4 regions of the Robertmurraya beringensis genome follow, and region 1 is predicted to be linked to each of the others. Evidence: riboswitches for the same ligand, from Rfam matches in the RefSeq annotation. Region 1 holds a riboswitch; each other region holds the start of a gene.
The links. Region 1 has a riboswitch for S-adenosylmethionine ahead of metE (5-methyltetrahydropteroyltriglutamate--homocysteine S-methyltransferase). Riboswitches for the same ligand answer to the same signal wherever they lie in the genome.
Positions count from the first base shown of each region.

Region 1 (2,203 bases):
GAATCTTGTTCATACTCATTCTCCGACTCTACTTTCCAAAGGGAACCAATCCTACGTCTGACAAAGACCTTTTTCACCCCATTACGGATTCCCACCGCGATCTCATAATGAAATCGCTCATTCATGAAGACGGTCAGTCCAGCCTCTTCCCCTTCCTCGGTTGGTGAAAACTCAAAAAGTGTGGAGATGTTACAATCAAAGTGCTGTTGTCTTTTGCCAACAAAAGTATTCTGTTCCTCCTTCAGCAATCGTTAAATAGTAGGTTCTGTTAATATTGTAAAGGTAAGGTCCTTCAGGATGAGCACCGCCCGTTCCTTCCCAAATCAATCGTATAAGCGGAAATTTTTCGGTTAAGCTCCCGAATAGAGCTTGGTTCGGGGTATATAAGCGGAGTTTAACCGATTAAGCAAAGCAAAGTTACCCATTTTCTGGATTTTCGAGTCAATAGTCGGATTCTCTCCGGCTATTTTAGCTATTTTCAGTACAATTTCAAGATTAAGAGAAATTTTTCCGCTTATTTATCAAACTCAGTTAGTGCTTATGAACTTGTATCACTTTCGGGTGCTTTAATAATAAAGGAAATAGACATATTTGCATCTCCAATCCTTTTTAACTTTGTGTATGTACTTCCTTTTACAGTTTTACACCTCAAAAATAAACACGTTATCTTAAGATAAGGAGAGTTTTTTATGGTGCAGAAATGGACATGAAGGATAACATCTTTAGTAGTTTGAGAGATGTTCTATTTACTTGGATAAACGGATCTGTTTCAAAGAATTTTCAAAATTCTTTTTGACAACCTGAATTTAACATGCTAATATGATTAACAAATTCAAACATGTAAATATCAATATACAATATACTCTTATTCAGAGAGGTGGAGGGACAGGCCCTATGAAGCCCGGCAACCATTTAACAGATTTGTTAAAAAGGTGCTAATTCCTGCAAAGCATATAGCTTTGATAAATAAGAGAGGATAAGGACCTCTCTATTTTTTAATAGAGAGGTCTTTTGTTTATAAGATAAGCCATATTTATATTTTTCTATTAAAACTTAATACAAAATGCAACAGATGCTTTGTATGTCATGTACTTAGCTTAAAAGGGAAGCCCGGTGAAAATCCGGCACGGTCCCGCCACTGTAATGGGGAGCGACTTATCAATGAACCACTGTTTCATATTTATGAAATGGGAAGGGATAAGTAGCTGTGAACCAGAGTCAGGAGACCTGTCTGTTGTATGCACTTGTACTCTACGGATGTATAGAGAGGAGTGAGGAATACGTGTTGAGAAAACCAGACTGTCTCAACTCTAGTTAACTATGCGTATGAATCTCTCTTTTCTCATTGAAAAGGGAGATTTTTTGTTGAAGACGAAAATACAATCAAACAAGGAGTGTCAAATGACGATGGTAAAAAGCTCAAATCTAGGTTATCCAAGAATTGGTGAAAACCGAGAATGGAAAAAAACGCTCGAACAGTTTTGGACAGGCAAACTAGAAAAAGAGACATTCTTACAACAGATGGAGGAAATCCGCCTTTCCTCTCTTCAGAAACAAAAGGAACAAGGAATTGACTTCATCCCTGTTGGAGACTTCAGCTTGTATGATCATGTACTCGATACAGCTATCATGTTCGGTCTTGTACCAAAACGATTTGAATACACGGGAGGTAAAGTATCACTTGAAACGTATTTTGATATAGCACGTGGTACGAAAGGTGCGGTTGCATCTGAAATGACTAAATGGTTTAACACAAACTATCACTATATTGTTCCAGAACTAGACGAGGCAGTCCCTACTCTAGTGGAGAACCGTCCCCTTCAATTTTATAAAGAGGCGAAACAAAAACTTGATATTCTCGGAAAACCAGTGATTTTAGGACCCATTACCTTTGTAAAACTATCAAAGGGCTATAAAGACAATGACCTAAAAACAGTAGTTGATCAATTTGTCCCGCTTTACGCTACTATTTTAAGTGAATTACAAACAGAAGGTGTCGAATGGGTACAAATCGATGAGCCGATTCTAGCTACAACGATTTCAGAAGAAGAAATTTCTATATTTCAAGATGTCTATAAACAGTTGAATGAAGCAGTTCCACATATAAATGTCATTTTACAAACTTATTTTGAGAGCATTGACCATTATGAAGAGGTCACTTCCCTCCCTGTTCAAGGAATTGGACTTGACTTTGTACATGATA
Region 1 covers NZ_JBHLUU010000025.1:27,396-29,598, forward strand. The annotation lists gene ACFFHF_RS08525 (beta-xylosidase family glycoside hydrolase) at 1-248, opposite strand, end outside; SAM riboswitch class I at 863-973, shown strand; cobalamin riboswitch at 1,054-1,249, shown strand; gene metE (5-methyltetrahydropteroyltriglutamate--homocysteine S-methyltransferase) at 1,402-2,203, shown strand, end outside.

Region 2 (2,203 bases), on a different contig from region 1:
TTCAGATAGCGATCTTGAAAAAGCGAAGCTTATGTTCTTAAATTATCCGAATAACCCGACAGGCGCAATAGCAAACGCTGAATTTTTTGAAGATACGGTTGCACTAGCTAAAGAACATGAGATTTGTGTTGTACATGATTTTGCATACGGAGCGATAGGCTTTAATGGTCATAAACCGATTAGTTTTCTTGAAACAGAAGGTGCAAAAGACGTGGGAATTGAAATATATACTTTATCGAAGACGTATAACATGGCTGGTTGGAGAGTAGGCTTTGCCGTTGGCAATGAGAGTGTCATTTCAGCTCTTAATTTGTTGCAAGACCATTTATATGTAAGTCTTTTTGGAGCTGTCCAAGAGGCGGCAGTGGCAGCATTAACAGATTCTCAAAGTTGTGTACGTGAGTTAAATGCATTGTACGAATCTAGAAGAAACGTGTTTATCGGAGGACTTCAAGAATTAGGTTGGAATGTCGAAGCACCGGAGGGTTCATTTTTTGCATGGCTGAAGGTTCCTAATGGTTATACATCTGAGCAATTTTCAGATTTATTACTAGAAAAAGCACATATTGCAGTTGCCCCTGGAATTGGATTTGGAAACTGGGGAGAGGGTTATGTTCGGGTGGGGTTACTAACTTCGGAAGCTCGTTTGCAAGAAGCGGTTGAAAGAATTTCAAAGCTCCAAATTTTTAGTTAATGTATTGACAGTTGAATTAAATTCTGGAATAATCAAAATCAATTGAAAGTATAAACAATAATACCATAATGAAAACATTCGTTTTCTTATCAAGAGCAGGTGGAGGGACGAGCCCGACGAAGCCCGGCAACCGACTTACAGTTTTGTAAGCACGGTGCTAATTCTTGCAGCAAAGGCTGATAGATAAGGAGATGTTAGTTTACGATACTAACCTCTTCTGATGACCAGAAGAGGTTTTTTATGTATACCCGTGTCGGAGAGAAAGGACGAAAGCAAATGAGTGAGATCATCGCAACGTACTTAGTACATGACGCCAAACACAACCCAGAAAAAAAAGCAGAGGAAATTGCGCTTGGTTTAACGGTTGGTTCATGGACTCAATTACAAAAGCTTGAGCAAGAGCAATTGAAAAAATATAAAGGTAGAGTTATTTCCGCAGAAAAATTACACATAGATGAACATACAAATGAAACGGTAGCGGTGTTAAAAATCGCTTATCCTTCAAATAACTTTTCGCTAGATCTTCCAGCTATTTTAACAACAGTGTTTGGAAAGCTTTCACTTGACGGGAAGATTAAGCTATTAGATCTTGATTTTTCAGAAGAGTTAAAAACAGCTTTTCCAGGTCCTAAGTTTGGTATCAATGGCCTAAGAGACAAGCTGGGTGTATATGATCGTCCGTTATTAATGAGTATTTTTAAAGGAATTCTTGGTAGAGATCTTCCATTCCTCATCAGCCAATTGCGCGAACAGGCATTGGGTGGAGTCGATTTTGTAAAAGATGATGAAATATTGTTTGAAAACCCATTAACTCCATTTGAACAAAGAATTACTGGAGGAAGAGAAGTTCTACAACAGGTCTATGAAGAAACTGGACATCGTACTTTGTATGCTGTGAACTTGACAGGACGTACGTCTCAATTAATTGACAAAGCTAAAAAAGCAAAAGAACTTGGTGCGGACTTACTATTGTTTAATGTGTTTGCGTATGGACTTGATGTTCTTCAGGAATTACGCGAAGAAGAGAATGTCGATCTTCCGATTATGGCACATCCAGCTGTGAGTGGAGCGCTCACTTCATCTGATGTGTACGGAATTTCTCATTCCCTACTACTTGGGAAATTGTTGCGTTACGCTGGAGCTGACTTGTCTTTATTCCCGTCTCCATACGGTTCTGTGGCTTTGGAAAAGAATGCAGCATTATCAATTGCTAAAGCGTTAACAGATCAGTCAGAATCTATGAATAAGAGTTTCCCAGTGCCTTCAGCTGGTATTCATCCTGGACTTGTTCCACTTTTACTACAAGATTTTGGCTTAGATAGTGTCATTAATGCTGGTGGTGGTGTACATGGTCATCCAGCTGGTGCGAAAGGTGGAGGTCTAGCTTTCCGCCAAGCTATTGATTTAAGTCAAAAAGGTCTGCCATTGAGAGAAAATTCACAGCAATATCCTGAACTTGCAAAAGCGATTGAACTGTGGGGAGTTACTGAGGTGGCAAAACCATCATGA
Region 2 covers NZ_JBHLUU010000119.1:28,158-30,360, reverse strand. The annotation lists gene ACFFHF_RS18915 (pyridoxal phosphate-dependent aminotransferase) at 1-694, shown strand, start outside; SAM riboswitch class I at 778-884, shown strand; gene ACFFHF_RS18910 (2,3-diketo-5-methylthiopentyl-1-phosphate enolase) at 971-2,203, shown strand; gene ACFFHF_RS18905 (2-hydroxy-3-keto-5-methylthiopentenyl-1-phosphate phosphatase) at 2,200-2,203, shown strand, end outside.
Region 2: it holds a riboswitch for S-adenosylmethionine, as region 1 does, so the genes downstream of both, ACFFHF_RS18910 (2,3-diketo-5-methylthiopentyl-1-phosphate enolase) here and metE (5-methyltetrahydropteroyltriglutamate--homocysteine S-methyltransferase) in region 1, are expected to answer to the same signal.

Region 3 (2,203 bases), on a different contig from region 1:
GTTTGCGTATCTTGGATATCGAAAAGGTTGCAAAGATTGCACATGATGCAGGTATTCCGCTTGTAATCGATAATACCTTTGCCACTCCTTATTTATGCCGACCAATCGAACATGGTGCAGATATTGTCATTCATTCGGCAACCAAGTGGTTATTAGGGAATGGGACTACTCTTGGTGGTATCATCGTGGATGGCGGAAAGTTTGATTGGAATTCGTCTAAATTCCCTGGTTTTACAACTCCTGATGTAAGTTATCATGATATTGTATATAGTGAGGCAATTGGTGCTGCAGCTTATATTGTAAAAGCTAGAGTGCAATTGCTACGTGATTTAGGTCCAGCATTAAGCCCTCAAAATGCCTTTCAATTCACACTTGGTTTAGAAACTTTGCATGTGAGAATGAAGGAGCATGTGGCAAATACTGAAAAGGTAGTAGAGTATTTAGAGGCGCATCCAGGTGTTAATTGGGTGATGTATCCAGGAAATCAAAAGCATCCAGACTTTGAGCTTGCAAAGAAATACTTACCTAAAGGAGCAGGTTCTATCGTTGTCTTTGGAATTGATGGAGGCCGTGTGTCAGGAGCAACGTTTATAAATAGTCTAAAGCTTTGGGCTCATGTTGCTAATGTTGGCGATGCAAAAAGCTTAGTCATTCATCCTGCAAGCACTACTCATCAACAGCTAGACACAGAGGGGTTAAAAGCGGCAGGAGTTCCAGAGGATTTAATTCGTCTATCGATCGGAATTGAAAATGTGGAGGATTTAGTTGAAGACTTAGAGCAAGCGATTACATTGGCAACAGGGAAAACCTCACTTACAAGCAATGTGTAATCAATAAGATTTTTGTCGAATTTTATCGTTGACACTCCAATTTTTCCATGATACGATAGCACTCGTGATTAAGACTACAAAATAAATTTCATATAGATTGATAAGCTCTTATCGAGAGAGGTGGAGGGATGTGCCCTATGAAGCCCGGCAACCGTCAAATTATTGAAATGGTGCCAATTCACACAAAGCGTATTGCTTTGATAGATGAGAGAAAGGTAACTGTTTCTGCCTTTCTGCTCATGCAGGAAGGTTTTTTTTGTTCATCTAAAAAGCTCTCATTCGAATAGGAATGGTACGGATGATGGAACCTAAGTTGTAATGGAGCTTTCTTGATGCATGATACCATGTAGTTTTATCAGAATAATCGGAAATGGAAGGAGGAGAAACCTTTGATCTCGATAAAAGATGTGAAAAAGATTTATTCTTCAAGACAAGGAAAAGTAACGGCTGTAGATAATGTAAACCTAGAAATTACTGAAGGAGAGATCTTCGGGGTAATCGGTTATAGTGGAGCAGGAAAAAGTACGCTTATTCGTATGCTCAACGGGTTAGAAATTCCTACTGTGGGATCCGTTATCGTAGCAAATAATGAAGTATCGAAAATTAAAGGTAGTAGCCTTCGAAAAGCTAGACAGGAAATAAGCATGATTTTCCAACATTTTAATCTGTTATGGTCTCGTACCGTTAGAGAAAATATTGCATTTCCACTTGAAATTGCAGGAGTTCCTAAAGCTCAAAGAATGAAAAGAGTGGACGAGCTTATTCGTTTAGTTGGATTAGAAGGAAGAGAAGACGCTTACCCATCTCAATTGAGTGGAGGGCAAAAACAAAGAGTAGGAATTGCAAGAGCACTTGCTAATAATCCAAAGGTTCTTCTTTGTGATGAGGCAACATCTGCACTTGATCCGCAAACAACCGATTCGATTCTAGAGCTATTAGTTGATATTAATAAGCGTTTAGGATTAACCATTGTCCTTATCACACATGAAATGCACGTAATCCGAAAGATTTGTCATCGTGTAGCTGTGATGGAAGGTGGAAAGGTCGTTGAACTCGGTCCTGTTCTTGATGTATTTAAGAACCCTAAGGAAGAAATTACGAAACGATTTGTTCAGCAGGTAACAGAGCCTGAAGAAACGAAGGAAACGATTGAACATTTATTAGAACTTTACCCGCACGGTACGGTTGTTCAATTAGGCTTTGTTGGAGAAGCAGCAGAGCAACCGCTGATTACCAATCTTATTCGTCATTACCATGTGACTGTTAATATCCTGCAAGGGAAAATATCACAAACACAAAATGGATCTTACGGAACGCTTTTCATCCACTTAGATGGGGAAAAAGAAGAGCTTTCAAAGGCCATTGCGTATATC
Region 3 covers NZ_JBHLUU010000128.1:65,166-67,368, forward strand. The annotation lists gene ACFFHF_RS24105 (O-acetylhomoserine aminocarboxypropyltransferase/cysteine synthase family protein) at 1-830, shown strand, start outside; SAM riboswitch class I at 936-1,041, shown strand; gene ACFFHF_RS24110 (methionine ABC transporter ATP-binding protein) at 1,220-2,203, shown strand, end outside.
Region 3: it holds a riboswitch for S-adenosylmethionine, as region 1 does, so the genes downstream of both, ACFFHF_RS24110 (methionine ABC transporter ATP-binding protein) here and metE (5-methyltetrahydropteroyltriglutamate--homocysteine S-methyltransferase) in region 1, are expected to answer to the same signal.

Region 4 (2,203 bases), on a different contig from region 1:
AGATAGGACGTCTTAAATCAAGCATATTAATGATTCCAGCTGGACGAAGATCGAAGTTATTACGAACTACTTCAATAAGAACTTCTTCACTTACTTCGCTTGTTCCAAAAGTATCAATAGAGATAGATACTGGATGTGCAACACCGATTGCATATGCAAGCTGTACTTCCACTTTATCTGCTAGGCCTGCAGCAACAAGATTCTTTGCTACATAACGAGCAGCATAAGCAGCTGAACGGTCAACCTTTGTAGGATCCTTACCAGAGAATGCGCCGCCACCGTGACGAGCATAACCACCGTACGTATCAACAATAATTTTACGTCCTGTTAATCCAGCGTCACCTTGTGGTCCACCGATTACGAAACGTCCAGTTGGGTTAATGAAATACTTTGTATTTTCATCAATTAACTCTTCTGGTACAACAGGATTAATAACATACTCTTTAAGATTTCGTTGAATTTGCTCCAATGTTACTTCAGGATGGTGCTGTGTTGAAATAACAATGGTATCAATACGAACTGGTTTATTATTTTCATCGTATTCAACTGTAACTTGAGTTTTACCATCAGGACGAAGGTAAGGTAGAATATCTTCCTTACGAACTTCAGTTAATCTTCGAGCTAGTTTATGTGCTAAAGAAATTGGAAGAGGCATAAGCTCTTTTGTTTCATTACAAGCAAAACCAAACATTAATCCTTGGTCTCCTGCTCCAATTGCATCAATTTCTTCATCAGACATGGATCCTTCACGTGCTTCTAGTGCTTGGTCTACTCCCATTGCAATATCAGCTGATTGCTCATCAATAGAAGTTAAAACCGCACATGTTTCAGAATCGAAACCATATTTTGCACGAGTGTACCCAATTTCCTTAATTGTTTCGCGAACAATCTTTGGAATATCTACGTATGTAGAGGTTGTAATTTCCCCAGCAACTAATACTAACCCTGTAGTTACTGACGTTTCAGCAGCAACACGAGCATTTGCGTCTTTTGCTAAAATAGCATCTAAAATTGAGTCTGAAATTTGGTCACTGATCTTATCCGGATGACCTTCTGTAACTGACTCGGATGTAAATAAACGACGTTTTTTTGACATCTCCTGACCTCCTATTTTATTTATACTTGAGAAAAAGGTATGCTTATCATATCAACATAAACAAAACCTTCCATTTGATACGGAACTCATTCCCTAAGTAGTATGAAATAAACATGCCATTTTTATTATGAAGGTTTGAAAAATTACCCACCGCAATAAAAACTTTATGCAAAATAAAAAACCTTCCCTGCTTGAGGAAAGGGTGATAGCAAAGTAATTTGCGCCTTTCGCTCTTATCGTTCAAGGACTAAAATCCTTGCCTCAGGTTAGCACCTTCTCTTTTATATTAATTACAGTTTATGTAATTAATTATTAAAGCAGGTTGCTGGGTTTCATAGGGCCTGTCCCTCCACCAGCTCGGGATAAGAGAGTATCCGTTCAATGTAGAATAATACCGTACTTCGTCAAATACTGTCAACATCTTTATGAAAAATAGTTGGTTCTTTCTTCAAATAATGAGCAACTAATATCTTCCCATTTCCATATTCCCAAGACCTTCCCATCTGGAAGAATAATATGAACACTTAGCATCATATAACGCAATTGTTCCCATTTGAATTTGTCCCTTCTATTAATAGTATAGACTATTGCCTGCGATCCATCCTTTTATGAAATAAAAAGGCTTAAAAATAGGTCGAATACGATGTTTTTTCTTGCACCCTCTAATATTTTTTCAAATAGTATAGACTAATTAAGTTAATGTGTTATACTAATTAAAAATAACAAATAAAGGTAGGTAGTCATCAGATGAACTCTGTCCGTATTTCTAACCAATTAAGTGAATTGTTAGCCTCTGGTCATGTGCATGTGCAACTATCTGTACCACAATTAGTTGAAAAGGTTCTTACTAGAAACGAAGGAGTCTTAACTTCGACAGGAGCAGTTCGAGCAACAACAGGAAAATATACTGGTCGGTCTCCTAAAGACAAATTCATCGTTGAAGAAGCTTCAACAAAGGACAAGATTGACTGGGGAACAGTTAACCAACCAATCTCTCCAGAAGTATTCGAACGTTTATATAATAAAGTACTAGGTTACTTGAAAGATAGAGATGAGCTGTTTGTTTTCAAAGGGTTTGCTGGTGCAGATAAGAAGCATCGCCTACCC
Region 4 covers NZ_JBHLUU010000009.1:35,554-37,756, reverse strand. The annotation lists gene metK (methionine adenosyltransferase) at 1-1,096, opposite strand, end outside; SAM riboswitch class I at 1,327-1,465, opposite strand; gene pckA (phosphoenolpyruvate carboxykinase (ATP)) at 1,844-2,203, shown strand, end outside.
Region 4: it holds a riboswitch for S-adenosylmethionine, as region 1 does, so the genes downstream of both, metK (methionine adenosyltransferase) here and metE (5-methyltetrahydropteroyltriglutamate--homocysteine S-methyltransferase) in region 1, are expected to answer to the same signal.